DNA from 3 places in the Actinomadura sp. NEAU-AAG7 genome. Region 3 is predicted to be linked to each of the others. Evidence: riboswitches for the same ligand, from Rfam matches in the RefSeq annotation. Region 3 holds a riboswitch; each other region holds the start of a gene.
The links. A riboswitch is a leader RNA that binds a small molecule or an ion and turns the genes downstream of it on or off. The one in region 3 is predicted to bind cyclic di-AMP.
Positions count from the first base shown of each region.

Region 1: linked by a shared signal. The riboswitch ahead of KLI87_RS38325 (C40 family peptidase) and the one ahead of KLI87_RS16175 (basic secretory family protein) in region 3 are both predicted to bind cyclic di-AMP.
Region 2: linked by a shared signal. The riboswitch ahead of KLI87_RS00880 (hypothetical protein) and the one ahead of KLI87_RS16175 (basic secretory family protein) in region 3 are both predicted to bind cyclic di-AMP.

Region 1 covers NZ_JAHFZY010000012.1:176,356-184,610, forward strand. Annotated here, with positions in the region: gene KLI87_RS38290 (hypothetical protein) at 1-148, shown strand, start outside; gene KLI87_RS38295 (bifunctional lytic transglycosylase/C40 family peptidase) at 145-1,191, shown strand; gene KLI87_RS38300 (ribonuclease domain-containing protein) at 1,277-1,705, opposite strand; gene KLI87_RS38305 (MarR family winged helix-turn-helix transcriptional regulator) at 1,848-2,390, opposite strand; gene KLI87_RS38310 (amidohydrolase family protein) at 2,452-3,759, shown strand; gene KLI87_RS38315 (Mut7-C RNAse domain-containing protein) at 3,806-4,597, shown strand; gene KLI87_RS38320 ((deoxy)nucleoside triphosphate pyrophosphohydrolase) at 4,630-5,022, shown strand; gene KLI87_RS38325 (C40 family peptidase) at 5,029-6,048, opposite strand; cyclic di-AMP (ydaO/yuaA leader) riboswitch at 6,055-6,183, opposite strand; gene typA (translational GTPase TypA) at 6,478-8,255, shown strand, end outside.
Region 2 covers NZ_JAHFZY010000001.1:183,505-194,164, forward strand. Annotated here, with positions in the region: gene purM (phosphoribosylformylglycinamidine cyclo-ligase) at 1-861, opposite strand, end outside; gene purF (amidophosphoribosyltransferase) at 959-2,620, opposite strand; gene KLI87_RS00865 (sterol carrier family protein) at 4,179-4,628, opposite strand; gene KLI87_RS00870 (serine/threonine-protein kinase) at 4,779-6,797, shown strand; gene KLI87_RS00875 (S8 family peptidase) at 7,071-8,240, shown strand; cyclic di-AMP (ydaO/yuaA leader) riboswitch at 8,406-8,566, shown strand; gene KLI87_RS00880 (hypothetical protein) at 8,570-9,520, shown strand; gene KLI87_RS00885 (hypothetical protein) at 9,688-10,254, opposite strand; gene purL (phosphoribosylformylglycinamidine synthase subunit PurL) at 10,365-10,660, opposite strand, start outside.
Region 3 covers NZ_JAHFZY010000003.1:338,985-349,644, reverse strand. Annotated here, with positions in the region: gene KLI87_RS16190 (DEDD exonuclease domain-containing protein) at 12-1,787, opposite strand; gene KLI87_RS16185 (NYN domain-containing protein) at 1,958-3,340, shown strand; gene KLI87_RS41000 (C40 family peptidase) at 3,627-4,592, shown strand; cyclic di-AMP (ydaO/yuaA leader) riboswitch at 4,893-5,086, shown strand; gene KLI87_RS16175 (basic secretory family protein) at 5,230-6,543, shown strand; gene KLI87_RS16170 (M48 family metallopeptidase) at 6,540-7,850, shown strand; gene KLI87_RS16165 (Ig-like domain-containing protein) at 7,988-9,265, opposite strand; gene KLI87_RS16160 (cytochrome c oxidase subunit 4) at 9,405-9,815, opposite strand; gene ctaD (cytochrome c oxidase subunit I) at 9,819-10,660, opposite strand, start outside.

The sequences.
Region 1 (8,255 bases), on a different contig from region 3:
GGTGACCGGCAAGCAGCAGCTCACCCGGGCGGGCAAGAACGGCGGTGACAGCAAGCAGTGGGCCGTGACCATCGCCCGCGACGGCGGCTCGCTGAAGGTGTACGCCTTCCAGCCCGCCGACACCGGTCAGGCGGGTGACACCGGATGACGCCCAAGCGGCTCCTGGCGGCCGGGGGCCTCGGTGTCGCCGCGACGCTGTTCATGGCGATGCTGTTCGTGCCCGTGCTGTTCGGCGGCGGCCAGTTCGTGTTCGGCGGCGGCGCGGGCGGCTGCGTGGACGTGGCGCAGGCGGGCGCGCAACCGGCCGCCGCGACCGGCGCCCGCGCGATCCCCGCCGACTACCTGGACCTCTACAAGAAGGCCGGGGGGCGGTACGGCATCCCGTGGAACGTCCTCGCGGGCATCGGGAAGGTCGAGACCGGGCACGGCACCTCCAACCTGCCGGGCGTCAAGAGCGGCGAGAACTACGCGGGCGCGGGCGGGCCGATGCAGTTCCTCGACCCCACGTTCAAGGCGTTCGCGGTGGACGGGAACAAGGACGGGCGCAAGAACCGCTACGACCCGGCCGACGCCATCCCCACCGCCGCCGCCTACCTCAAGCACAACGGCGCCCCGCGCCGGATGCGCACCGCGATCTTCATGTACAACCACTCGTGGGACTACGTGAACCTCGTCCTGGACTGGGCGAAGAAGTACGTCGGCGGGGACTTCGACATCGTCCAGTCCAACGGCGTCGAGTGCCAGGACAACGACCTGCCCGCCAACGCCGGCGAGCTGGTCAAGCGGATCATCTCGTTCGCGCTGGCGCAGCGCGGCAAGCCGTACGTGTTCGGCGCGAACGGTCCGGACGCGTGGGACTGCTCCAGCCTGCTCCAGGCCGCCTACCGGTCCGTCGGGCTGGCGATCCCGCGCACGACGTTCGAGCAGTGGCCGTTCGGCGTGAAGATCGACAAGGGCAAGGAGCAGCCCGGTGACCTGGTGTTCTTCAACTCCGGGCCCGGGACCTCGGCCAACAACCCCGGCCATGTCGGGATGGTGATCGGCGGCGGCAAGATGATCGTGGCGAGCTGCTCGGCGTGCGTCCCGGCCATCGGCGTGAAGCCCTACAAGCGCGCCAACTGGATCGGGACGACGCGTCCGCTCGCGCGCAAGGACCTCAAGCAGAAGGTCTCCCAGCTGGCGGCCCAGTAACCCGGGCCCAGCCCCGGACGGGGGCCGTCCCCGAGCCGCGGCGCCCCGGCCCGTTCCGCGACGGGCCAGGGCGCCTCCGGGGCGGTCAGCAGCCGAAGTCGATGTCGTAGAACGTGCGGTAGTGGTCGGCGGTCCAGTACATGCCGTCGTGGCCCTCGTCGCCGGAGGTGATGATGCGGCGCGCGCCGCGGTCCGGGCTGCCCGGGGTCTTGACGGTGTACTCGTGGTAGAAGCCCTTCGGCTCCTTCGGCAGCAGGCCCTCGCGGTTCTGGAAGACCGTGCCGTCCTGCGGATAGGGGTAGGGGCCGCCCCGGTCGATGAGGGCGATGGTGTCGTCGGCCTGGTCGGGGAGCCGCGTCTCGCAGATCGGCGCGATCGCCTCGACGCGGACGGACACGGCGGCCGCCGGGCCCGGGACGGCGGCGGCCTGTGCGGCGGGCCCGGCCAGCCCCGCGGCGAGCAGGGGGACCAGGAGCAGTGCGCGGCGGAACGTGGAGTAGCGGGGGGTGTTCATGCGGTGAGTGTCACCCGGCGGAGGCCCGCCCGTCACGGCGAAGCGGGGCAATTCAGGGGATGTTGCCGATGGCGTCACCGCCGGTTCGGCATCGATCCGAGGAGGGGGCGGCCCTGGACGACGCCCGGCGGGACGCGGACGGTCAGCGGAAGCGGCGCCGGCCGATCACCGCGTGCACGTCGCGGAGGGCGTCGGCCGCAGCCCGCACGGTCTCCGGCGGCAGCCCCGCCATGATCTCCTCGTGCACGCGGGCGGACATCTCCATCCCCCGCTCGGTGACGCGCAGGCCGTCCTCGGTGAGCCGGACGAACCGGCTCCGCGCGTCCGCGGTGTCGGCCTCGCGCTCGACGTGGCCGGCCTTCTGGAGCCGCTGCAGGACGTTGCTCGTCCCGCCGGAGGTGAGCAGCGCCGGGCCGGTGAGGTCGCTCGGGCGAAGCCGGTGGGGCGGGCCCGCCCGGTGCAGCACGGTCAGCACCTCGAACTCGGCGTAGGTCAGCCCGTACTCGGCGAGGCCGTCGCGCAGCGCCTGCTGGACGAGCGCGCCGATCCGCTGGGCGCGCTTGCCGACCTCCAGCATCGCGATGAGCGGCTCGGAGATCCCGCTCCGCCGCCACTCCCGCGCGATCGCGTCGACCTCGTCCCCGGGGGCGTCGGGGGAGGCACTCGGGGAAACGTCGTCGCGCACACGCCGAGAATACTCGCTCACCAAGTTGCTTTCTAAAAAGCTTTTCCTTAAGCTTTCTGGCATGACATCGACCTACCTCCTGCGCGACGGCCTCGTCATCGACACCGACCCCGCGCCCACCGTGCTCGGGCGCGCCGACGTCCTCGTCCAGGACGGGCGGATCGCCGCCGTCGGCCCCGACCTGGCCTCCTCCGCCGCCGCGCCCCTCCCGGCGGACGCCGAGGTGATCGACGCGTCGGGCCGGATCGTGCTGCCCGGCTTCGTGGACACGCACCGGCACGTCTGGCAGGCGGGGATCCGTGCCGCCCTGCCCGACGGCACGCTGCCCGCCTACGTGGAGCGCGTCCTCGGCGTGCTGGCCCCGCGGCACACCGCGGACGACGTGTACGCCGGGACGCTCGCGGGCGCCCTGGAGTGCCTCGACTCGGGCGTCACGACGGTGGTCGACTGGTCGCACATCCAGCTCCGCCCGGAGTACGCCGAGGCGAGCGTGTCGGCGCTGCGCGCGTCCGGCGCGCGCGCCGTGTTCGGCTTCTGCTACTTCGGCGGCGGCGACCTCGACGCCCTCGCCGCCGAGACGGCCCGCGTCCGCGACGCCTACTTCGACGTCCCGGACGGCCTCCTCACGATGGCGATGGCCGCGCTCGGCCCCGAGCTCACGAGCCCGGAGCGCGCGCTGCGCGAGTGGGCGGTGGCCCGCGACCTCGGCCTCCCGGTCACCACCCACATGGGCGGCCACGGCGCCGAGAGCGCCGAGCGCGGCATGGCGTTCCTGGTCGACCACGGGCTGATGGACCAGGGGGCGATGTACGTCCACGCGAACCACTTCACCGGCGACGACCTCAGGCGGATCGCCGCCTCCGGCGGGACGGTCTCGGTCACGCCCGGCGTCGAGGCGGCCCTCGGCCTCGGTCCCGTCGCCACCGGGCGGTCGCTCGCGGCGGGCGTCCCGACCGGGCTCGGCGCCGACACCGTCGTCAGCGGCCCCGGTGACATGTTCGGCGTCATGGGCGCCGCCCACGTCCTGGAGCGCGGCCGCCCGGACGGCGCGGGGATGGGGTTCACCACGTCCGACGTGCTCCGGATGGCGACGATCGGCGGCGCGGAGGCCGCCGGGCTCGCGGGCGTCACCGGGTCGCTCGCCCCCGGCAAGCAGGCCGACCTGGTCGTCCTGCGCACCGACACGCCGGGGATGGCGGCGGCCCACGACCCGATCGCGGCGGTGGTCCGGTACGCGGGGACCCGCGAGGTCGACACCGTGCTGGTCGCCGGGAGGATCGTCAAGCGCGGCGGCGTCCTGCTGGGGCAGGACGTGCCGTCCCTGCTGGCCTCCCTGGAGTCGTCGGCCGGCCGCCTCACGGCCGCCTGACGATAATCCGGAGGGATTCGCCAGGGCCGCGTGGCATGCTGACGGCGTGGAGCCCGAGATACGCATCCGGATCGCCGACGAACTGCTGATGTTCCTGCCCGCGACGCGGCGCGAGTCCGCCCGCCGGGTCGCCTACGACGGGACCTCGACGCTGGGGCACCTCGTGGAGTCGCTGGGCGTGCCGCTGCCCGAGGTCGGGCCGATGACGGTCCGCGGGGAGCGGGTGGCGCCGTCCGCCCGTCCGCACGCGGGCGAGGAGGTGCTGGTGGAGGCCGTCCCGCGCCCGCAGCCCGTCCCGCTGGAGCCCGGGCAGGCCGCGCCGCGCTTCCTCCTGGACGTGCACCTCGGCACGCTCGCGCGGCGGATGCGGCTGCTCGGGCTCGACACCGCCTACCACAACGACATGGACGACCCCGCGCTCGTCGTCCAGGCCAACGAGGAGCGGCGCGTCCTGCTCACCCAGGACCGCGGTCTTCTGCGGCGCCGCGCGCTGTGGTTCGGCGCGTACGTGCGCGGCTCGCGCCCCGACGACCAGCTCCGCGACCTGCTGGAGCGGTTCGCGCCCGTCCTCGCGCCCTGGACGCGCTGCACCGCCTGCAACGGCCCGCTCGCCGAGGTCGACAAGCGCGACGTCGAGCGCGACCTGGAGGCGGGCACCCGCCGCAGCTACGACGTCTACGGGCGGTGCGTGGACTGCGGGCAGGTGTACTGGCGCGGCGCGCACGGCGGCCACCTGGAGGAGATCGTCCGGGACGCGGCGCGCGTCGTCGCGGACGCTCGTCCCGGCGGAAACGGCGCGACCGGAACCGGGCCCACCCCCGCGACCGTCTCAGAATGAAGTGAACGGAGAGCCGGAGGGGGCTGGTGGCGATCGACCTCGTCGTGGTGGGTGCAGCGATCATCTCGGACGGGCGGCTGCTGAGCGCCCAGCGCGCCGAGCCGGCGCACATGGCGGGCGGCTGGGAACTGCCGGGCGGCAAGGTCGACCCGGGGGAGAGCGACGAGGAGGCCCTCGTCCGCGAGTGCAGGGAGGAGCTCGACATCGGGATCCGCCTGGACCGCCGGGTCGGCGGCGACTGGCGGCTCAGCGGGCGCAGCCTGCTGCGGGTGTGGACGGCCGCGATCGTCGAGGGTGAGCCGCGCGCGCTGGAGCACCTGGCGCTGCGCTGGCTCACCCCGGACGAGCTCTACGACGTCGACTGGCTGCCCGGCGACCGTCCCGTCATCGACGAGCTGGAGAGGCTGCTGAAGCGGACGACGTGACCCGCGTCAGGTGATGCGGTTCGCCCCGGCGAAGTCGGAGCGGTCGGACAGGTTCGAGATCTTGACGACGTCGCCGGTCTGCGGGGCGTGCAGGTACTTGCCGCCGCCGAGGTAGATCCCCATGTGGTGGACGCTGGCGCCGAAGTACACGAGGTCGCCCGAGCGCAGCGAGCCGCGCGACACGCGCTGCCCCATCGCGAGGAGGTCGCCGGTGTAGTGCGGCAGGCCCGGCTTGCCGACCTGGGCGTAGGCCCAGACGACGAGGCCGGAGCAGTCGAACGTGGTCGGCCCCGCGGCGGCCCACACATAGGGCGAGCCCAGCTTGGTGAGGGCCTTGCGGGTCATCTTGGCCGGAAGGCCCGAGCCCTGGATCGTGGCCGACAGCCCGGTGCGCGGGTCCTTGACGTGGGTCGTGGTCAGCTTGTCGAGCCGCTTGGTGACCTCGGCGACCTTCTGGCGGGCGGCCTCGCGGGCGGCCTTGGCCCGCTCCGCCGCCTGCTGGACCTGCGCGGTCCTCGCCTCGGCGGTGCGCCTGGCCTGGTTCGCCCGGTCGATCTGCTTCTGCAGCGCGGCCACGGCGCCGGCCTGGCTCTGCGTGAGGTAGGCCCCGGCCGACAGCCCCTCGGACGAGCCGCTCACGCCGAACATCGCGCTCGGGCCGCCGTTCATGTAGTTCGCGGCGGCCATCTGGCCGAGCCGCTCGCGCGCGGGCGCGGTCTGCGCCTCCAGCGTGGCGGCGGCGCGGGCGGCGGCCTGCTCGGCCTTCCTCGCCCGGTCGAGGTCGACGCGGGCCTTGTTGTACTGCTCGGTGAGCTTCTCCGCCTCGGTGTTCAGCGCGTCCAGGCTCTGCCGCAGCCCCTTCTCCGAGGTCGGCAGCGGCGTCGGGGCGGGCGCGCCGTTCGGCGCGCCGAACGGCTGCGCGGCGTGCGCGGCGAGCGGCGCGGTGGTGCCGAGGCCGATCAGGAGGGTGGTGGCCGCGACGGCGACGGGCGTGCGGCGCCGCCGCCGGTGGGAATCGGCTGCCAAGCCGGTTTCTCCTCTCCCTGCGCGCCTACCGGGTTAGCTGACGGGTTCGGGCCAGGAGGCGCCCTACGACACGAGGTCGATTCACCCCGGGGGATCCTGGGTCCCCGGCTCCGCGCCGCGCGGCCCGTGCTCACAGGCCCCGCCGCGGCGGACTCGGCGCTCCGGCCGCAGGCCCCGGGGGGTGGGGCGCTCCGGACGGCCGGATCTCAGGGAGATTACAAAGGATCGGCAAAGTTGGCCAATCCGCGCCGTTCTCCTGCGGGCCTCCCGGGGGTTTCCCGTGGAGGGACGGCCCCTCACACCCCCCGGAAAGGCCCGGTGTGACGGGCGGAACCCCTTGCGGGGGTGGGGCCGCGCGCGAGGCCAAGTAGAATGGGGGGTGCCGCGCGTCTGCGGCGACTCCCGAACTCTCACGCAAGGCGAGCCCGCATGCCCATCTCCACGCGCGATGACCTCCGGAACGTCGCGATCGTCGCCCATGTCGACCACGGCAAGACGACGCTGGTCGACGCCATGCTCTGGCAGTCCGGTGCCTTCCGCGAGAACCAGGACGTCGACGACCGCGTCATGGACTCCGGCGACCTGGAACGTGAGAAGGGCATCACGATCCTCGCGAAGAACACCGCCGTCCGGCACAACGGCCTCACGATCAACATCATCGACACCCCCGGCCACGCCGACTTCGGCGGCGAGGTCGAGCGCGGGCTGTCGATGGTGGACGGCGTCGTACTGCTCGTGGACGCCAGCGAGGGCCCCCTCCCGCAGACCCGGTTCGTGCTGCGCAAGGCGCTGGCCGCGCGGCTGCCGGTGATCCTCGTCGTGAACAAGACCGACCGTCCCGACGCCCGCATCGACGAGGTCGTGGACGACACCTACGAGCTGTTCATGGACCTCGACGCCGACGAGGACCAGATCGACTTCCCGATCGTCTACGCCTCCGGGCGCGCCGGGCGGGCCTCGATGAACAAGCCCGCCGACGGCGCCATGCCCGACAGCGAGGACCTGGAACCGCTGTTCAAGGTCATCACCGAGGCGATCCCGGTGCCCTCCTACGACCCGGACGCGCCGCTCCAGGCGCACGTCACCAACCTGGACGCCTCCAGCTACCTCGGCCGGATCGCGCTGTGCCGGGTGCACGCCGGGACGATCAAGAAGGGCCAGACCGTCGCCTGGTGCCGCCACGACGGCAGCGTCGAGAAGGTGCGGATCACCGAGCTGCTGATGACCGAGGCGCTCACCCGCAAGCCCGCCGACGAGGCCGGGCCCGGCGACATCATCGCGATCGCCGGCATCCCCGACATCATGATCGGCGACACCATCGCCGACCCCGACGACCCGCGCCCGCTGCCGCTGATCACCGTGGACGAGCCCGCGATCTCGATGACGATCGGCACCAACACCGGGCCGATGGCGGGCCGCGAGAAGGGCACCAAGGTCACCGCCCGGATGGTCAAGGACCGGCTCGACCGGGAGCTGGTCGGCAACGTCTCGATCAAGGTGCTGCCGACCGAGCGCCCGGACGCCTGGGAGGTGCAGGGCCGCGGCGAGCTGGCGCTCGCGATCCTCGTGGAGAACATGCGCCGCGAGGGCTACGAGCTGACCGTCGGCAAGCCGCAGGTCGTCACCCGGATCGTCGACGGCAAGAAGCACGAGCCGGTCGAGCGGCTCACCGTCGACATCCCCGAGGAGCACCTGGGCGCGGTCACGCAGCTCATGGCCGTCCGCAAGGGGCGCATGGAGCACATGACCAACCACGGCACCGGCTGGATCCGGATGGAGTTCCTCGTCCCGGCGCGGGGCCTGATCGGGTTCCGCACCGAGTTCATGACCGAGACGCGCGGCACCGGCATGGCCCACCACGTGTTCGAGGACTACGAGCCCTGGTTCGGGGAGCTGCGCACCCGTCCGTCCGGGTCGCTGGTGGCCGACCGCGCCGGCGCCGCGACCGCGTACGCGATCACGAACCTCCAGGAGCGCGGGACGTTCTTCGTCGGCCCGACCACCGAGGTGTACGAGGGCATGATCGTCGGGGAGAACTCCCGCTCGGACGACATGGACGTCAACATCACCAAGGAGAAGAAGCTCACGAACATGCGGTCCTCGACCGGCGACGAGCTGGAGCGGCTGACCCCGCCCCGGCTGCTGTCGCTGGAGGAGGCCCTGGAGTTCTGCCGGGAGGACGAGTGCGTCGAGGTCACCCCGACCGC
Region 2 (10,660 bases), on a different contig from region 3:
GACGTTCCCGTGGGCTTGGAGCGTCCGGAACACGGGTGGGACCTCCCACGAGGACCGGCGCAGCACGGCGTCCACGGTCGCGGGCAGGGACCGGGCCAGGTTGGCGGCCAGGCCGCCGCCCGTGATGTGGGCGAACGCGCGCACGCCGCCGAGCGCGGTGAGGGCGAGGCAGTCCTTGGCGTAGATGCGGGTCGGGGTGAGGAGCTCCTCGCCGAGCGACCGGCCGAGGTCGGCGGGCTCGGACTCCAGCGTGAGATCGGTCGTCGCCAGGATGTGGCGGACGAGCGAGTACCCGTTGGAGTGGATCCCCGACGACGCCATCGCGATGACGGCGTCGCCCGGCCGCACGCGCTCGGGCCCGAGCAGCTCGTCCGCCTCGACGACACCGGTCCCGGCGCCGGCGACGTCGAACTCGTCGGCTTCGAGGAGCCCGGGGTGCTCGGCGGTCTCGCCGCCGACCAGCGCGCATCCGGCGAGGGCGCACGCTTCGGCGATCCCGCCCACGATGTCGGCGACGCGCTCGGGAACGACCTTGCCGCAGGCGATGTAGTCGGTCATGAACAGCGGTTCGGCGCCGCACACCGCCAGGTCGTCGATGACCATGCCGACCAGGTCATGCCCGATGGTGGTGTAGACCCCGAGGCGCCGCGCCAGGTCGACCTTCGTGCCGACGCCGTCCGTGGACGTCGCGAGCAGCGGGCGCCGGTAGCGCAGGAACGCCGACGCGTCGAAGAGGCCCGCGAACCCGCTGGCGTCGTCCACGACCTCGGGCCGCCGCGACCGCGCGACCCTGGCCTTCATCAACTCGACGGCACGCTCTCCCGCCGCGATGTCGACTCCGGCGGCCTCATACGAGGTCATCTCGTCCTCTCGACGTGCACTTGCGCATCCAGTCCATCACCCGGCAGATCCCCCACCCTGGCATGGAAGGAGATCGACCACAGCCGCCCGTGGCCCCTCAGGAGCGGGTCACCTCAAGGAGGTGTTTCCCGCGTGCCGCCTCCTCCACCTCGATCGGGTAGACGCCGTCGAAGCAGGCGCGGCACAGGTTGTCCTTGGCGATGTGCGAGGCGGAGATCAACTCGTCCAGCGAGATGTACCCGAGCGAGTCGGCGCCGATGGAGTCGCGGACCTCCTCGACCGACAGGTTCCCGGCGATCAGCTCGGCGCGCGTGGCGAAGTCGATCCCGTAGAAGCAGGGCCAGGCGACGGGCGGGCTGGAGATCCGCACGTGGACCTCGGCCGCACCCGCGTCCCGCAGCATCGAGACGATCGCCCGCTGGGTGTTGCCGCGCACGATCGAGTCGTCCACCACGATCAGGCGCTTGCCCTCGATGGCCTCGCGCAGCGGGTTCAGCTTGAGGCGGATGCCCAACTGGCGAAGGGTCTGGGACGGCTGGATGAAGGTACGCCCGACATAGGAGTTCTTCACCAGCCCCTGGCCGTAGGGGATCCCGGACGCCTCGGCGTATCCGATCGCGGCCGGCGTCCCCGACTCCGGAGTGGGGATGACCATGTCGGCCTCGACGGGATGCTCGCGCGCCAGCCGGCGCCCGACCTCGACGCGGGTGGCCTGGACGCTGCGTCCGGCGATCGTGGTGTCCGGCCTGGCCAGGTACACGTACTCGAACAGGCAGCCCTTGGGCCGGGGCTCGGCGAACCGCTCGGAGTGCACGCCATCGCCGTTGATCGCGACCATCTCGCCGGGCTCGATCTCGCGGACGAAGCGGGCCCCGACGATGTCGAGCGCGGCGGTCTCGGACGCGACCACCCAGCCGCGGTCCTCAAGGTTGCCCAGGACGAGCGGGCGGATCCCCTCGGGGTCGCGCGCGGCGTACAGGGTCCCCTCGTCCATGAAGACAAGTGAGTAGGCACCCCGCGTAGCAGGAAGGATCTTCCGTGCCGCAGCCAACGGCCCCTCGTCGACCCGCGCCACCGGCTCATCGTGACCGTCATGGAGGAGCCTGGCCCCACCGTTCACCGAGGCGGCACCCTGCCCGAGGGAACGAAGATCTTCGGACGGGGCGGAAGTGTGGCCATTGTCACCACGCGCGTCCACCGCCCCGGAGGTCTCCGCGCGCTTGCCCTCGGTGGCGAGCAACGCGGCCAGCACCTCGGTGTCGCTGGTCGCGGTCAACACCCCGGGCTCCAGCCGCGCGGCGAGTTCGGGCGTGTTGATCAGGTTGCCGTTGTGGACCAGCGCCAACCCGCCCGAGTCGGTCGACCTGAAGGTGGGCTGCGCGTTCTCCCACGTGGGCGAGCCGGTCGTGGAGTACCGGCAGTGTCCGACGGCGATGTGACCACGGAGCGTGTTCAGCACCGACTCGTCGAAGACCTGGGCGACGAGGCCCATGTCCTTGAAAACGACGATGCGGGACCCGTCGCTGACCGCGATCCCGGCCGACTCCTGCCCGCGGTGCTGAAGCGCGTACAGGCCAAAGTAGGTGAGCTTGCTCACTTCTGCTCGCGACGCCTGGTCAGCGGGGACCCAGACGCCGAACACACCGCAGGCGTCCTGCGGGGAGCGGTCGGAGGGGTCGAGGTCGTGGCTCAGACGTCCATCACGGAGAGGCACGCGAACCAGTCTAGATGCCCCCTTCACCTGCTCCGATCGGCGCATCTCCTTAACCGGCCTTTACCCCCCGCACCCACCGGTTTCCCACGCCCGCAAAACCGCGGCCCCCAGAGGGGAGCAACTCTCACACCACCTCCCGAACACCGTCCCCAGCCCCCAGGCAGGCCACAAAACACAAACACCCACCACCGGCCTCACGCCCTACGCCCCGGCCAAGCCGCTCGGCCTCGCCGCCCGACCGACCTCCCCGCCCACAGCAACTCCGCGCACAGACTGACGGCACCAAGCCACCCTGCCCTGCCGCCCCACCCGGCTACGGCCCCTATCCCCGCCGATCCGCCGACGATGGCGAGCCACGCCAACTCGCTGGCCACGCATCCCTTGGGACCCTGGTCCGGCCCGACTCCCCAGACCGCAAGGCGCGAACGCCCGCCGCCGAAACCGCGCTCTGGGCCTCACGCCCCTGCCAGGAAGCTCGGGTCCCCCGCCCAGCCGACCTTCTTGCCCACAGCAACTCCGTACACAGGCGGACAGCGCCAGATCACACTGACCTGCAACCCCCCCATCTAGAGCCCCCTTGCGCACTCCGATTCCGCCCAGGCGGACGAGGCCGGGCCACGCCCGCTCGTCGGCCGCCCGCCCAAGACTCCCTGACTCACCCAGGTGCCGGGGGCAGACCCCCAGTGCCGAGACGCTCCCGTCTACTGGCCGCGAACCCTCGGCTCCCGCACAAGCTGACGAGGCCGGGCCACGCCCGCTCGCCGGCCACCCGCCCAGGACTCCCTGACTCACCCAGGTTCCGGGGGCAAGCCCCCAGCGCCGAGACGCGCCCGTCTACTGGCCGCGAAGCCTCGGCACTCTGGCTCACAGCGATTTGGGGCACGAGCAGGCGGCGTCTGACTGCGCTTGGCGGTGCTTGGCGGCGGCTGGCTGCGTCCCCACAGATCCGCAACCCCACAGCTCCGTGTCCCTGCGGCGCGCCCAGGGCGGGGTAGGCGTAGCGGCGCGGATGCGACGGCCATGACCGCGCGTTGCGTCACTGCATCTGCTGGCCGGCGTGCCTGACTTCGGCTCTGTGGCGCTGTCCGGCTCGCTCAGCAAGGCAGCATCCTGCGGCGGCGCGCTCGCGCCGGTTGGCCCCACCGCTGAGCCTTTGTCTGGAACTCCGTCCTGCTCTGCTGACGTGTTCGTGCGAGGTTCTCGCACGAACCTGGACCACAGGTAGAGGCGGCACGCCCTGCATGTCCTCGACTGTGGCGAGGAGATGTTCGCGGGACAGGCGAAGGTTGGTGTCGGGGTCGCTGGGCTGGGCTGGGCTGCCGAGTGGTGAGCACGGGGGTTGCGAGCGGTGGGCCTGGGCAGCGGCTTTGAGGGGGAGCGTCGGCTCCGGTGGTCGCGTCCGGGGTTGGGGCTTGGAGCCGCTCTGGTCCGGACGGTCTTGCCTCGGGCACCTCGCCCGATGTTCTTCCTGGCACGGTGGACCCGGGATAGAGGCGATTCCTCGGGGTGGGCGGCTGGCGTCGCGGGGGCGGCGCTCGTTTTGGCGGGGGCGCCCTGGCCTCTCCTTCCTGCTGGCGGCGTCACGTCCAGGATGTGGCGGGGGTTAGTCGGTGGGGAGGGGAAGGTGGGCGGAGAGGTCTGCTCTTGAGCCGCTGGCGCGGACGGTGCCGTTGGCTACGGCGTCGGGCCAGGTCAGGCGTCCGGTGGCGAGGGCGATCCAGGTGGTGGCGTCCATCTCGACCACATTTGCCGGTGTTCCCCGGGTATGGTGCGGGCCGTCGATGCACTGAACGGCGGCGTGCGGGGGGACGCGGACCTCCACCGACCGGCCGGGCGCGAGTTCCGCCAGGCGGTCGAGCAGGAACCGCACCGCGCCCTGGACGACCGGACGGGACGGCACGGCGGCCGCGGGACCGGCATCGAGCGAGGCCAGCACGGTGTCGAGGGCCGCGCGGCGCAGTTCGGCGGGCTCGTCCGGGCCGGTGTAGGGCGGCAGGCCGAGCGCGGCGCGCTGCTCGGTGAGGACGGCCGGGGACAGAGGTGTTCGGGGCATCGCGACCGACGCTACCGGGTCGTGGGCTAGGGCCGTCCGGCGGCACAACGCCACCGGGGCGGTAACAATGGACCCCGGTGCGAGACATGGGGGCGAAGGGGAACGGACGGCCGGGGACACGGGTCCCCGCAGGACACGGAGGTTCGTCAGATGCCCGAGGCGCTGCCCCTGCAGCCGGGTGACCCGCGAAGACTCGGCGCGTACGAGATCACGGGACGGCTCGGCGTCGGTGAGCAGGGCGCCGTCTTCCTCGGCAGGGACGCGGCCGGCGGTGTCGTGGCGGTGAAGCTGCTGCACGCCCGGCTGAGCGGGGAGCCCGTGGCGCGCTCGCGGTTCGCGGGTTCGTTCACGGCGGCGCGGAAGGTCTCCGGTTTCTCCACGGCCGCGATCCTGGACGCCGACGTGGAGGGCGACCGCGCCTACGTGGTGAGCGAGTGGGTGGACGGCCCGTCCCTCCAGCAGCTCGTGGAGGAGGAGGGCGTACGCGGCGGTGCCGTCGTCGAGCGCCTGGCGGTCGGTGCCGCGGTGGCCCTCGCCGCCGTCCACCGCGCCGGTGCCCTGCACCACGACCTGAAGCCGGGCAACATCCTGCTCGGACGGGCCGGGCCGAGGATGTGCGACTTCGGCATCGCCGGCGCCCTGGAGGCCGTCAACGCCACTCCCGCCGGACGGGTCGCCGAGGACCCCGCCTACAAGGCGCCCGAGCAGCTCAGCGGCCATGGCATCGGCGCGCCCGCCGACGTGTTCGCCTGGGCGGCGACGATCCTGTTCGCGGCCACCGGGAAGGCTCCGTTCGGGGACGATTCGCCGTCCGAGGTCATGCAGCGGATCGTCTACGACGACCCCGATCTGTCGGTCGTCCCCGAGTCGCTCCGCGAGGTGATGGCGGACGCCCTGGCCAAGGACCCCGCCCAACGTCCGACCGCCAAGATCCTGCTGGAACGCCTGCTGGACGACGGCGCGCCGCTGGCGGGACGCATGCCTTCCGCCACGGTCGCGGAGGGCCGCGCGCTCGCGTCGTCCTCCCAGATCATCGCCGGGACCGGCGAAGCGGCCGGTCAGGTGGGCTCCGGAGACCGCGTGCCCGATCCGACCGCGCCCGAGCCCGTGGTGTCCGACTCCGAGGGTTCCGGATCAGGAGCCCCCGACACCGGCTCGGCGGTGACCGCCCCTGGCGGGACGGGCATCGCCCCTCCCGCGCCGCCGTTCGGCGGTTCCGGCGGCGCGCCGGAGTCCGGCCCAACGAACCTCGGCCCCGTGCCCGGGCCGGGCGGCCCTGCGAATGCGCCCGGGCCCGGCAACTTCGGCGCCGTGCCTGGGGGTGGTGCGGCGGGGCCGTGGACGGCGAACTACGGTGCCGGGCCCGCGGGCGGTCCGCTCGTACCGCCGCGGTCACCCATGGGGGCTCCGCCTCCGCCGTCCGGAGACGCTCCCAAGAAGGACGAGCCCTCGCCGACGGAGCTCGACCCGGCGGCCTTCGAAGCGACCGCCGCGTTCTCCCCGGTGGGCGGGGGCGAGTCGACGACGGTGCTTGAGATCGGTTCACCGAACGACCAGACGGCCGCGTTCACGTCGGTCGAGCCGGACGGCTCGCACGACCGCACCCAAACGGGCCCGCACCTCATCCCGGGGCTGAAGCCCTCGCGGGAGAGCGGCGAGCAGCGGCGGTTCAACCCGGGGCTCGCACTCGGGAAGCTGCGCCGTCCGAGCAACCATGTGCTGGGTGTCGCGCTCTCCCTGACCATCGGCGTGGGGGTCGGCATCGCGATCATCGCGCTGGTGCTGTGGCCGCAGCTCAAGGGCGACGACGCCGGGCCCACGGTGGACAAGACGACCTCCGACCGTCCGGTGACCGCGATCCCGCCCTCGTTCGCCGGGACGTGGAAGGGGACGGTCGTCAACACCAACCGCAACGCCTCGTTCCCCATCGAGGTCACGTTCGAGACGGGCGGCAGGACCGCGCGGGCCGTCTATCCGCGGGAGAGGTGCACCGGAACGCTCACGCTGAGCAAGGGGACGGAGCAGACCCTCAACATGGACCTGGTCATCCCCAAACCGTGCACGAACGGCATCGTGCGCGTCCTCCGCGAACCGGACGGGACGCTCCAGTACACCTGGAGCAAGCCCGGCACCCAACTCGGCTACGCGGGCAAGCTGAGCCGCGGCTGAGGCCCCGAGCCGGTGAGTCCGTCGCACTCGCCCGGCAGGTCGCCGCTGGTGGAGGTCCCCGCGCCCTCGGCAGGGCCGCCCCACCCGGCTCCAGCGCCCGTTCGCGTGGAGGGGACGGTGTCCGGCTGTAAAGGGCGGCGTCCGGCGGCGGATCGAGGATGACCGATTTACCAGTCATGTCGTGATAGATCCGCTAAGGTTCCCCTCGGCTAGCCCCCCGGACGTGGCGGTCTGGCCTCCGAGAACGCCGTTCCCCGGGCAGAAGGAGACGTCTTGCGGGCTGTCCACCGAAGGCTCTTGCTGGTCGGCGCGGTCGTGGCGGGTGTGGGCGGCGCGGCCGCACCGCCGGTGCTCGCCGATGACCCCTCACCGTCGTTGGTGCAGGTCAGGGCGGCCGAGGGCACTCCGCTGCCCGGCCGGTACATCGTCACCCTGAAGGCGGGCGCGTCCACCGGCGACGCCGCCGAGAAGGTCGACGCGACCGGGGTGCAGAGGTTCGACGGCGTGCTGAACGGTTTCGCGGCGCGGCTGAGCGACCGGCAGCTCGGCGAGCTGCGCCGGGACAGGCGGGTCGCCGCGATCGAGCAGGACCAGGTCGTGAAGATCGCGTCCAGGACCCAGCGCGCGCCGCTGCCGTGGGGGCTCGACCGCATCGACCAGCGCGGGCGGAAGCTCTCCAAGTCCTACACCTACAGCGCGACCGGCAGCGGCGTGACGGCCTACATCATCGACTCCGGGCTCGTCACGACGCACAAGGAGTTCGGCGGGCGCGCCGCGGTCGCGTGGAAGGCGGCCGGGTTCGCCGACGGCAACGACTGCAACGGGCACGGGACGCATGTCGCGGGCATCATCGGGTCCAAGTCCTACGGCGTCGCCAAGAACGTGAAGCTGCGGGCGCTGCGCGTGCTCGACTGCAAGGGCGAGGGCTCGTTGTCGAGCCTCGTCGCCGCCGCCCAGTGGCTGCGCACGCACGCCGCGAAGCCGGCGGTCGCCAACATCTCGATCGGCGGGCCGAAGTCGGCGGCGCTCAACACGGCGGTGACGAACCTGTCGAAGTCGGGCGTGTTCGTGTCGGTCGCAGCGGGCAACGAGAACGTCGACGCGTGCCGGACGTCGCCCGCCAGTGCGGGATGGGTCATGACGGTCGGCGCGACGACCGTCTACGACAACCGGGCGTCCTGGTCCAACTGGGGCAGGTGCGTGGACATCAGCGCCCCCGGCTACGGGATCACCTCCACCTGGAAGAACGGCGGCCACAAGTCCCTCAGCGGGACGTCGATGGCCGCGCCGTACGTGAGCGGCGTCGCGGCGCTCTACCTGACGACGCACCGCAAGGCCACGTTCCCGACCGTCCAGAAATGGCTGAACGACAACTCCACCAAGAACTCCCTGGGGCACCTGCGGGGGCAGGCGAACAGGCTGCTTTACAAGGGCAAACTATGAACCTCATCACATAAGTCGGCCCGGCTCCCGGCAGGGAGCCGGGCTTCTCGGGCTTCGAGCCGTCGCGGCGGCCCGCTGGGTGTTTAATCTTGGCGGGGCGACGGACGGCCCCACCCAGTCCGATGCCATGATCGGTCGGCGCGACGCCCGGAGATCCCGGGCACGCCGGTCGGCGGGCCGAATCCCAGGGCGCGCGCCCGGGAACCGGGGACCCACCAGCCGGGACGACCCGGCCGGGGTGAATTCGCAGGCCGGGAGGCCCGCGATAGGGCGCACTCCAGCCCGAACCCGTCAGCTAACCCGGTAGGCCAACGAGGAGAGGAGCAGCCGTGGAGACCCCCACCTCCACCCTCCGGCGCGCCGCGGTGGCGCTGGTGGCCGTCGCCACCGCCGGACCCCTGGCGAGCGGCGCGGTCCCGTCCTCGGCGGCCGAGCCCTCCGCCGCCGCGCTCGCGGCCGACCCGGGCGACAGCGGCAAGTTCGGCAGGCTCAACGCCCAGATCGAGCGGCTCGACAAGGCCTACGGCGGCGACCTCGCCAAGCTGAAGGACGCCCGGTACGCGGCGAAGAAGGCGCTGGACGAGTCGAAGGTCCTCCAGTCCGACCTCAACGAGGCCCGCGACCTCGTCGCCCAGATGGCCGCGTCCCAGTACATGACGGGCGGGCAGGACCCCGCCGTCTCGATCATCACCAGCGGCAACCCGTCCGACTCGCTGAGCAACGTCAGCCTGGTCAGCCATCTGGCGCAGAACAAGGCCGCCAAGGTCGCCCAGATCCAGACGCTCGTCTCCAAGCAGGACAAGGCCCGCCAGGAGGCGCAGCAGAAGATCACGGAGTTGCAGAAGGAGATCAAGGAACTCCTCGCGCAGAAGAGCCGCATCAGGAGCCTGGTCAAGAAGTACAAGCCCGAGTCGCCGAGCGTCGGCATGGGCGGTGTGACGCCCCGCATGCTGAAGGTCAAGAACACCATCGACATGGAAGAGGGCCCGTTCCCGACGATCGGCTGCGTCCGCAGCACCGGCGACCCGCAGGACCACGGCACCGGGCACGCCTGCGACTTCATGGTGACCACCGGCGGGCAGATGGCCAGCGGCAGCGCCCAGTCCCTCGGCGACCGCACCGCCGCCTACGCGATCGCGCACGCGAGCGCCCTCGGCATCAAGTACATCATCTGGCGGCAGCGCATCTACGACCTGCGCAGCCCCGGCTGGCGCTCCATGGAGAACCGGGGCGGCGTGACCGCGAACCACTACGACCACGTCCACATCTCGGTCTTCTAGCCGGACTCCTGTCAGGGGGGCTCGGTAGGGTGGCGCGCATTGGAGACCGGTCTGAGCACCCGTCAGGGTCCGCGGCTCAGGGAGGGTGGGTACGGAACCGCTCCCGGATACGTCCCGGAGTCGGCAGAATCCCGTGACCCCGCCCTCCTTCCCGTCGCCGGACGCGGTCAGGGAATGCCGGAGCGGTGCGGAGGGACGGCACGGTTCCGCCGGAAGGAAACGCGGCGGCGGGGCTCCACGGCCGTTCGTATGAGGGCGCGGGCGGCGCCGGGTACGGGTTCGAACACGGCGATGGCCGTGTAGTCGTCAGTGCACACGACCCACGGGTGCGTGTCCCATGTGTTCACCCCGAACGTCGCCCCCGGACGCAGATGCTGGTACGGCTGGCGTTCGCCGTCGAAGTCGATCCAATAGATCCACACGTGGTCGTCGCGGAGATTGACGAACCTCACCTGCGCCTCGGCGCCGCCGTCCTCCGAACGCGACGACCCCTCGATCGCGGGCGGCAGCGGCTTCAGTTCGGCCGGGCCCTTCCTCGACCGGTGGCCCTGCGCCCAGCCGAGTCCGGTGGCGGCGAGCGTCATGGTGCCCCAGAGCGCCGCGACCCAACTGGCCCGCTCGACGCCGTCCCAGTTCCGTTCCGAATACCAGGCCAGGAAGGTCGCCAGAAGTCCGGTCATCAGCCAGCAGACCACCAGCGTCCATCGCCACCCGTTGCCCCGTCGGCCACTCATGGCTACATCGTGGATCCGTCCGGCATCCGGCTTAGGGGTTTGTCCACATGGGGACGGAACGCGAAAGGGCGCCCCGATCGGGGCGCCCTTTCGGAGCGGATTCGCCGGGGTCAGTTGGCGTAGCTCGGCAGCATGCGCTCGTGCGCCTCGCGCAGTTCGGCCAGCGGGATCGAGAACAGCTCCTGCTGCTCGCCCTCGGCCCCCCTGCCCGTCACGCTGAGCGCGTCGCCGCCCGCGACGCCGATCTGGGTGACCGGGACGCCCGCGGCCTCGCACAGCGCCGCCAGGCGCGCCTCGGCGCCGGGGCTCACGGCCACCATCGCGCGGGCGACCGACTCGCTGAACAGTGAGACGAACGGGTCGCCCGGCAGGGTGATCCGCGCGCCGAGGCCGCCGCGCAGGCACG
Region 3 (10,660 bases):
TGTAGCCGCCGTCACCTCAGCGGGCGGCTCCGCCCGGACGACTCCGGGTCGTGGGCGGCGTAGGCGTTGTCGATCCAGCCGCGCAGACCCTCGGCGCCGTGGGCGGGGCACGTCCACTCGCCGTCCACCTCGACGAGGCGGACGCCGGGCAGGTCGAGCCAGCGCAGCACGCACTCCATCTCCTCGGCGGTCGCGCCGCCGCCCTGCGCGGTGCCGAGCGGTACGCCTCCGGGAGCGCCGCCGACGGGCGGGAAGACCGTCTCGGCGGTGGCGGTGAGGGCGTGCACGTAGGGCCAGGGGTCGGCGCGCGGCGGGACCGTTCCGGCCGCCGCGAGCCGCCCGTAGCGCACGACCGCCAGCTCCCAGCCGTTGTCGAAGGCCGGGCGCGCCGCCACGAGCTGCCGCAGCCGCGCGAACGCGGTGAGCCGCTGCCCGCGCGCGGCGGCGCGCACGAACGCGGCCAGCCGGTCGCGCTGGGCGGCGGCCTCCTCGTAGCGCAACTCGCGCGAGAGCCGGTCGATGCGGGCCCGCGCGGAGGCCACCACCGGGCGCGCGTCCCCCTCCATGATCTCCTGGGCGGCGGTGACGTGGGCGGTGTAGTCCTCCAAGGCCTCGCTGCCGTCGCAGGGCGCGCCGCAGTGGCCCATCTCGGCGAGCGCGCAGGCGTGCAGCCGCCCGGCCTCCACCAGCCGCAGCGTGATCCGCTGCGTGCACTGCCGCAGCGGGACGGCCTCGTGCAGCGCGGCGCGCGCCTCCTCGGCCTGCCGCCGCGAGGAGATCGGGCCGAGGTAGCGGGCGCCGTCGTCGCGGATCTCGCGGACGATCGACAGCCGCGGGAACGGCTCGGCGGTGAGCTTCAGCCACAGCGCCCGCTCGGGGAACTTCGAGCGGCGGTTGTAGCGGGGCTTGTGCTCGGCGATCAGCCGCAGCTCGCGGACCTCCGCCTCCAGGCCGGTCGCGCACACGATCGTCCGGATCCGCTCGGCGAGCCCCACCATCTCCCGGACGCGGCGCCGCGTCTCCGACCCGGTGAAGTAGCTGCGCACCCGCGACCGCAGGTCGCCGCTCTTGCCGACGTACAGCGCCTCGCCCGCGGCGTCCTCGAACAGGTACACGCCCGGCGCGGACGGGACGTCGTCGGCGAGGTGGCGCTTGCGGCGCTGCTCGGGGGTGGGCGCCTTGGCGAAGCCGCGCATCTCCTCCAGCGAGGTGACGCCGAACGAGCCGAGCCGCTCGATGAGCCCGTGCAGCACCTCGACGGTGGCGCGGGCGTCGGCGAGGGCGCGGTGCGTCGGCTCGGTCGCCGTGCGGAAGAACCGGGCGAGCGTGCCGAGCTTGCAGTTGGGCACCTCGTCCTTGGACAGGACGCGGCGCGCCAGGTCGACGGTGTCGACGACGGTGAACCTCGGCCAGGCGTAGCCGTGCTCGGCGCACGCCGCCTTGAGGAAGCCGATGTCGAAGGGCGCGTTGTGGGCGACGAGCACGCTGCCGCGCGCGAACTCCAGGAAGGCGGGGAGCACCGAGTCCATCCGGGGGGCGGCGGTCACCATCGCGGTGGTGATGCCGGTCAGCGCGGTGATGAACGGCGGGACGGGCCCGCCCGGGTCGACCAGCGTGCCGAGCTCGCCGAGCTCCTCCCCGCCGCGCACCTTCACCGCGCCGATCTCGGTGATGGCCGAGTCGGCCGCCGAGCCGCCGGTCGTCTCCAGGTCGACCACCACGAAGGTGACGCCGGACAGGGGCGTACCGAGGTCGTCCAGGGTGCCCTGGACGTGCGCAGCCGTCATGCCCGGGACCGTAGAGGACGCCACCGACAGAAGTCCGGGCCGCTAGGGTTGGTCCCGCGCCGGCACGTCCCGCCGGGTGGGGGCCACGGGGGACGGCTCGGGGGTTCGGCGCGTCCGGCCGATCTCCTGCACGGAGCAGGCCGTCCCTGCATTCCCGCTGGTTAGGGTGTGTGGCGCTCGGGAACACTCGGCCCACCGGCGGCAAGCCCGGAAGGAGCGGGACCATCGACAGCCCCGAAGCGAGCCCAGGCGCCCCCGAGCAGCTGGGCGGGCCTCTGCCGGAGGCCGTCCGGCAGGGCGTGGTGGAGGCGGCCGCCGAGCTGATCGGCGCGCTGCCGATCGACGAGGTGCCGATGCCGCTGCGCCGGTTCGCGCGGTTCGAGCGGCGCAAGCGCGCCAAGCTCGCCGGCCAGCACATCGCCGCGCTGCTGGAGAAGGACGACGGGTTCCGGCGGCGGGTCGCCGGGCCGCCGCGCGAGGCGCAGCCGGAGCTGGTGGAGGCGGTGGAGGGCGGCGACGTCCCGCCTGCGGCCGACCCCGTCCGCGTCGCGGTGCTGGCCTACCTGCTGCGCCCCCCCGGGTGGACGGGGCTGGTCGAGGCGGCGCGCGCGGAGCTGGAGCGCTCGGTGTCGGCGTCGGAGGAGGAGGCGGCCGAGCGCCGCTTCGCCGCGCTGCGCGAGGAGCTGGCCGCCGCCCGCGCGGCGCGCGCCGGGGAGGTCGAGAAGCTGCGCGCCGACCTGCGCGGCGCCAAGGCCGAGATCGCCGAGCTGCGCCGCAAGCTGCACGAGGCGCGGACGCGGGCGCGCGACGCGCAGGCGAGCGCCGAGCTGCTCGCGGCGGGCGCCGAGCGCGAGCTGGCCGCCGCGCGCGAGTCGACCGCCGCCGCCGACAAGGAGCTGCGCAAGCTGCGCGCCCGCGCCGCGCAGGCCGAGGCGGCGGCCGAGGCCGCCAAGCGGGCCGCGCGCGAGGGCCGCAACGTCGACGACGTCCGGCTGCGGATGCTGCTCGACACGCTGGTGGACGCGGCGCGCGGCGTGCGCACCGAGCTGGCGCTGCCCTCCACGATCGGGCGCCCGGCCGACGTCGTCGGCGCGCAGGAGCCCCACCGGGCGCTGCCGGGCCGCGTGCTGTCCGACAGCGACCCGCAGCTCCTCGACCAGCTGCTGACGCTGCCGCAGGTCCACCTCGTCGTGGACGGCTACAACGTCACCAAGACCGGCTACGGCGAGCTGCCCCTGTCGGACCAGCGCAACCGCCTCGTGTCGGGCCTCGGCGGCCTCGCCGCGCAGACCCGCGCCGAGGTGACGTGCGTGTTCGACGGCGCGGACCTGGACGCGCCGGTGCCCGTCGGGGCGCCGCGCGGGGTGCGGGTGCTGTTCAGCAACCCCGGGCAGACCGCCGACGAGCTGATCGGCGACCTGGTGCGGGCCGAGCCGCCCGGCCGGGCCGTCGTGGTGGTGTCGGCCGACCGCGAGGTCGCGGACGCGGCGCGCCGCGCCGGTGCGCGCCCCGCGCCGTCCACCCTGCTGCTGCGCCGCCTCGGCCGCTCCTGACCCGCCGGCGGCCGTCTTCTGCCCCCGCTGAACCGCTTGTGACCTGCGCGAACCCCGTTCCGACTGTCGGTGATCTTGGTATCACGGAAAGTGGACGTACGCGGGATAAGTCAATCAAGATGTGATGTTTCGGTTGTGACGGTTGTTGTGCCTCGCTAATGTCGTCCGCTGACGTCGTGGAGCGAGAGGGGCGAATTCGACCGTGGCCAGTGATCTCATCGGGGCCTCAGCGCAATCGCGTGACCGGCGGAGACATCGCGCGCCTGGTGGCGCGGCCCGTCGCGTGGTGGCAGTGGCCTGCCTCGCGGCGACGGCGTCCTTCGCCTTCCCCCCGGTGGTGGCGCACGCGGCGCCCAAGCCGAAGGCGGCGGACGTGCGCAAGAAGCTCACCAAGCTCAATGAGCAGGTTGACCAGAACGTCGAGAAGTACAACAAGGTCAACGAGCAGCTCAAGATCGCCAAGAAGAAGCTCGACGCCGCCAAGAAGTCGAGCAAGGGCGAGGAGACGGCGTTCGAGCGGCAGCGTTCCGCGATCGCGCAGATGGCGGCCGCCGCGTACAAGAACGGCAACACCACCGACGTGTCGGGTTTCGTCGGCAGCGACGACCCGCAGGCGATCCTCGACCAGGCGGCGGTCTTCACGCACCTGTCGCAGGAGCGCAGCTCGCAGCTCACCCAGTTCCTCGCGGCCACCCAGCGGCTGCGCCGGGAGCGGGCGACGGCCCAGAGCGCCTACGACGACGTCGCGGGCAAGGCCAAGGAGCTGAAGGACAAGAAGAAGGAGCTCGACAAGCAGGTCGAGCAGCAGAAGAAGCTGCTGGCCAAGCTGGGCGAGAAGTCGCCGAGCAAGTCCGGTGGCGGCGGCGGCACGGGCGGGACCTACAACGGCCCGGCCAGCGGCTCGGCGCGCACCGCGCTGAACTACGCCTACGCCCAGCTCGGCAAGCCGTACGTCTACGGCGCGGCGGGCCCGAACTCCTTCGACTGCTCCGGGCTGACCATGCGCGCCTGGGGCGCGGCGGGCGTCAGCATCACCCGCACGACGAACTCGCAGTTCGCGGCGACCAAGCGGGTCGACAAGAGCGACCTCCAGCCGGGCGACCTGGTGTTCTTCAGCAGCCTCGGGCACGTCGGCATGTACGTGGGCGGCGGCAAGATGATCCACGCCCCGCACACCGGCGACGTCGTCCGGATCGCCGACATCTCGTCGGGGTACTACGTCTCCAACTACTACGGCGCGGGACGTCCCTGAGCGACGATCCCCCCGCCATATCGGCAACGGACCAGGCTTTGACCTGGTCCGTTGTTGATTTTGGGGGGGTTTGCCTTCTGATGGGCCTTTGGTACCTTTGCACCACTCGGGCACCCGCCAGGCGCCCGAGCCCCGCGGCGCCCACCAGGCGTCACGGCCCCCGCGCGGCCCCGTCCAGGCGCCGCGTCCGGCGGCGCGCTCCACGTGCCGTCCCCCGATTTCAGGCCGGACCCGGCCGATCGTGCGCACGCCGACGCGTGCATGGCGCTGAGCGCGCGCCACGACGGTGCCCCAGGGTCCGGTGAGGCAACGCCGAGTCCGCGCCCGCGCGGAGCCGGGGAACCAATCGACCGGCGTCCGGGAGTCCGCTTCCGGACGGGCACACCGGTCCCCGGGGTGAATCGGCGCGTCCCTCCCGTCAGGTGAGAGCCGCCGTAGGGCCACTTCCACGCCCGAACCCGTCAGCTAACCCGGTAGGCGTCTTGGAAGAAGGAGTGATGCACACCCCCCGAACAAGCCACGGCCCGCCTGCGAGCGGGCCCCTCGGGCGTGGCCGCCGATTCAGCGCGCGGCCGCGCCCGGCCCTTTCCCGGGCGGCTTCCACGACGCTCATGACGTCCTGCATAGGATCACGCGCATGACCGACGGCCCCGGCCAGGAGGAACACGACGCGGCACCGGACGCCGCGCGGAGCGTTCCACAGGACGCCTCCCTCTCCCGCCGCGGGATCCTCGGCCTGGGCGCGGGGGGCGCCGCCCTGCTGCTCGCCGGCACCGCCGGCCTCGTCCACGCGCGCTCCGGCGACGGCCGCGCCGCGTCCGCGAAGGCCACCAGGGCGGCGGGCTCCTTCCACCCCGACGCGGCCGGGGACATCCTCGCCAACCGCGCGCGCGCCGTCTCCCGGGGCGACCGCGCCGCCTTCCTGGCCACCGTCGGCTCCGCGCCCGCCGCGTTCCAGCAGGCGCAGGCGGGCCTCTACGACAACCTCCGCCGCCTCCCCCTGGACGGATGGCGCGAGCGCGTCGTCGACACCCAGCACACCGACGCCGCGTCCGGGGTCACGGTCGTCCGCGCGGAGGTGCGCTACAGGCTGAAGGGCTTCGACCGGCACGAGGTCGCCCGCGCCCGCTACCTGTCCCTCGCCCCCCGCTCCGGCGGCTGGACGATCGTCGGCGACGGCACGTCCCACGGCCTCGCCGACGACGCCGAGATCTGGGACGGCGGGCCGCTGACCGCCGTGCACGGGCGGTCGTGCCTGGTCGTCGGGGACGCGTCCGGGCTGGACGGCTTCGCGCGCAGCCTGGACGCGGCCGTGCCCGTCGTCACCCGGGTGGTCGGCCGGGGCTGGGCGCAGCGGGCCGTCGCGCTCGTCCCCGCCGACGCGCGGCTGGCGGCCGCGCTCGCCGGGCAGGGCCAGGACCTCGGCGCGATCGCGGCGCTCGCCACCGTCGCCCCGCCGGCCGGGGAGGGCCCCGGCGAGGACCGCGTCATCATCTCCCCCGGCACCTTCGGACGCCTCAACGCCCTCGGCCGCGACGTCGTCCTCGCCCACGAGCTCACCCACGTCGCGACCGGCGGCGCCCGCGACCGCACCACCCCGCTGTGGCTGATCGAGGGCTTCGCCGACTACGTCGGGTACTCCGGGACCGAGATCACGGTGCGGTCGGCGGCCGGGGAGCTGGCCCGCGAGGTGGCCGCCGGGCGCCTCCCGGCCGCGCTGCCGGACGCGGCCGCCTTCACCGGCGCCTCGCCGCGGCTCTCACAGTCCTACCAGGAGGCCTGGCTCGCCTGCCGGATGATCGCGGACCGGTACGGTGAGGCGACGCTCGTGCGGCTGTACCGGGCCGCGGGGCGCGTCTCCGAGGCGGCCGCGCTGCGGGACGCGCTCGGCCTCACCCGGGACCGCCTCACCGCCCTGTGGCGCGACTACCTGAAGAAGGAGCTCCGTTGAGCCGACGTCCCCGGATCGCGGCCGCGGTCGCCGCCGCCGCGCTGTTCGCCGCGGTCGGCGCCGTCCTGGCGCTCACCACGCCGTGGAACCCGCTCCCCGGGCGCGTGCCGGGCGGCCGCGTGGAGGCCGACCCGTCCGCCGACTTCTCCGCCGCCGAGATCGCCCGCTCCCGCGCGTTCGACTCGGCCCTCAACCCGCCCGCCTACGCCGGCCTCCTCGTCGGCCTCGTGCTCGTGCTCGCGCTCGGCCTCACCCCGGCCGGATCGCGGCTGATCGGGTGGACGACGGCGCGCGTCCGCCGGTGGCCGCTGCGCGTCATGGCCGCCGCCGTCGCGCTGACGACGCTGCTGCGGGTGGCGGGGCTGCCGTTCGACCTGTGGGGCGAGTCCGTCCTGCGCCGCTACGGGCTGTCCACGCAGTCCTGGCCGCAGTGGCTGCTCGACCAGCTCAAGTCCCTCGCGGTCACCTGGGTGATCTACACGGTCGCGCTGCTGCTGCTCTACGCGGTGATGCGCCGCTTCCCCCGCTACTGGTGGACGGGCGCGGCCGCGGGCGGCTTCCTCCTCGTCGTCGCCGTCTCCTTCCTCTACCCCGTGGCCGTCGAGCCGGTGTTCAACAAGTTCCACTCGCTGCCGCAGGGGCGGCTTCGCAGCGACCTGCTCGCCATGGCCGACCGCGACGGCGTCCCGGTCAAGGACGTCCTGGTCGCCGACGCCTCCCGCCGGACGACCTCCCTGAACGCCTACGTGTCCGGGTTCGGCTCCACCCGCCGCATCGTCCTGTACGACACGCTGCTGCGCTCGCCGCGCCCGCGGATCGAGTCGATCGTCGGCCACGAGCTGGGCCACGCCAAGCGGGGCGACGTCCTGTGGGGGACGCTCGTGGGCGCCCTGGCCGTCGCGGGGGGCGTCTGCCTGCTGTACCTCCTGCTGACCTCCCCGCGCCTCCTGCGCCGCGCCGGAGTGCCCCCGGCCGAGGACTCCGACGTCCGGACGGCCGTGAACCCGCGCTCGCTGGCCCTCGTCCTCGCCCTCGTCGCGGCGGGGACGCAGATCGGCATGCCCGTCCAGAACCTCGTGAGCCGCCGCATCGAGGCCCGCGCGGACGCGCACGCCCTCGACCTCACCCGCGACCCGTCCACGTTCGTGTCGATGCAGCACGAGCTGGCCGTCCGCAACATCTCCGACCTGAGCCCCGACGCCCTCGAACACCTCCTGTGGCTGACCCACCCGTCCGCCCCCGACCGCATCGCCATGGCGAGAGACTGGGAGCGAATCCATGGCGCGCCCCTCGGCGTCAGGCGCTAGGGCGCCTTCCTTCAACGGGCCACGCGGCGATCGCGGGCATCGCTCCGACCTCGCCTGGCGGCTCGCTTCGCGATCAGACTCTCGCTTCGCTCGCATCTGCCTTCGGACGCGATCGCAACGCTTGCGGTGGTGTGCGGTCAGTTGCCCTTCGCGCCGGGCCGGGCCGGGGTGCCGGAACCGGGTTGGGCCGACAGGGTCGCCGCGTCCACGCGCGGCGCGGTCGTCACCGAGCGCTTGAGCGCGCTGCCCTTCACCCAGTCGTTCCAGCCGAGCTGCCAGTAGCCCCAGCCGTTGTCGGGCTCCAGTTCCCGGCTCGTGCCCGTCACCGTCACCGGGTCGCCCCGGTAGGCGTGGCGGTAGAACCACGCGGCGTTGGACGGGCTGATGTTGATGCAGCCGTGGCTCACGTTGTCGTGCCCCTGGCTGCCCACCGACCAGGGCGCGCTGTGGACGTACTCGCCGCTGCCGGAGATCTGCACGGCCTTGTAGACGGTCAGGCTGTAGTAGCCGGCGCAGCCGGGCCCGCAGCCCTCCCACTCCGACGTCATCACCGTGGGGTCCTTCTTGGCCATCGCCAGGTGGACGCCGTTGGTGGTGGTGTACTTGCGGGCCCCGCCCCGCCCCATGCTGGTCGGGATCGTCTTCACCTTCCGGCCGTTGAACCTCACCACCATCTTGTGGTTGTCCTCGCCGACGGTGGAGACGTGCTCGTCCCCGACCCTGAAGTCGACGCCGTAGTTCTTCACGCCGTAGACGTCCTTGCCGGTGCGGACCCCGGACAGGTGGGCGCGGAAGCTCACCTTCGTGTGCGCGGGCCAGTACTGCCTCGGACGGAACACCGCCTCCGGCCCCTCGTCGCCCTCGAACCAGTGCCAGGCGCCCTCGACGGGCCGGTCGGAGCGCACCTCCAGCGCCCGCTCCACCGCCGCCCGGTCGGTCACCTTCTTGTCGAACTTCAAGATGATCGGCATGCCGATCCCGACCGTCTCCCGGTCGGACGGCGCGTCCAGGCCCATCGCGCTCGTCGACCTCACCTGGGCGGTCGCGAACCGGCTGCTGACCGTCCGGCTCCTGCCGTCCCGGCCGACGGCCGTCGCGTTCACCGTGTACGAGCGGCCCGGGTCCAGCGTCCAGCGCGAACGCCACTGGCTCCGGTCCGCGCTGAGGACGCCCTCCACCGCCGACCCGCCGCTCGCCACCGTCACGTTCTCGATCGTGCCGCCCCGCGAGCGGACGGCGATCTGCCCGTCCGGCCGCAGCACGGCGCCGCCGCCCGGCGTCACCGCGACGCCGAGGTCGTCGTCCCTCGCCCCGCCGCCTCCTGAGCACCCGGCCGCGCTGCCCGCCGCGACGGCGGCGCAGGTCAGCAGCGCGGCGGTGCGCCTTCCTCGGTCCCTCGGTCCTGAGCCGCCCACGCGCACGGTAGCCCCCCGGTCGTCCCCGCTGGGCGAGAGAATCGTCTGCCCAGCCCCCGAAGCCGGAACGACGCCCAGATGAAAAGGCCGGTACCCACAAAAATGTCGGTACCGGCCCCTCTTGGGCTTCTTTTACTGCTCAGTGGGCGAAATGACCCCGGTAGTACTCGAAGACCAGACCGATCGTCGTCATGATGACCGCGGCACCGCCGAGGATCACCATCCACCAGCCGAACACCACGCCGAGGGCCACGCACGCGGCCGACAGCGCCAGGAACAGCGGCCACCAGCTGTGCGGGCTGAAGAAGCCCAGCTCGCCCGCAGCGTCGGCGATGTCGCCCTCCGGGTCGTCCTCGTACAGCGGGCCGTTGTTGGCCCGCTCAAGGCGCCGGACGGTGAAGTGGATGTAGAACCCGATGAGCCCGGCGAGGCCGATGGCGAGGGCGAGCGCGGTGGTGCCCGTCCAGTCACCCGACCACAGCCAGTACACGATGTCGGTGGCGAGGAAGAAGACCGCGCACCCGTAGAACATGAACGCCTGGACGCGCATCGGCTACTCCCCCTTCGCCCCGGACAGCTCGCCCTTGGCACCCACGTGCGGGTGGTGCAGGTCGAACGCCGGGCGCTCCGAGCGGATCTTCGGGATCGAGTTGAAGTTGTGCCGCGGCGGCGGGCACGAGGTCGCCCACTCCAGCGACGAGCCGTAGCCCCACGGGTCGTCCACCATCACCCGCTTGCCCTTCTTCGCGGTGATGTAGACGTTGTAGAAGAACGGCAGCATCGACAGCCCGAGGATGAACGAGAAGACCGTCGAGACCTGGTTGAGGCCCTCGAACTCGCTGGCGTAGTCGGCGTAGCGGCGCGGCATGCCCTCGGCGCCCAGCCAGTGCTGGATGAGGAACGTGCCGTGGAAGCCGATGAACAGCATCCAGAAGTGGACCTTGCCGAGCGTGTCGTTCAGCATCTTGCCGGTCCACTTCGGCCACCAGAAGTAGAAGCCCGCGAACATCGCGAACACCACGGTGCCGAACACCACGTAGTGGAAGTGCGCCACGACGAAGTAGGAGTCGGAGAGCTGGAAGTCCATCGGCGGCGAGGCGAGGATGACGCCGGTCAGGCCGCCGAACAGGAACGTCACGAGGAAGCCCAGCGACCACAGCATCGGCGACTCGAACGTCAGTTGCCCTCGCCAGATGGTCCCCACCCAGTTGAAGAACTTCACCCCCGTGGGCACGGCGATGAGGAACGTCATGAAGGAGAAGAACGGCAGCAGCACCTGGCCGGTCACGAACATGTGGTGCGCCCACACGGTGACCGACAGGCCCGCGATGCTGATCGTCGCGAACACCAGGCCGATGTAGCCGAACACCGGCTTGCGGCTGAACACCGGGAGGA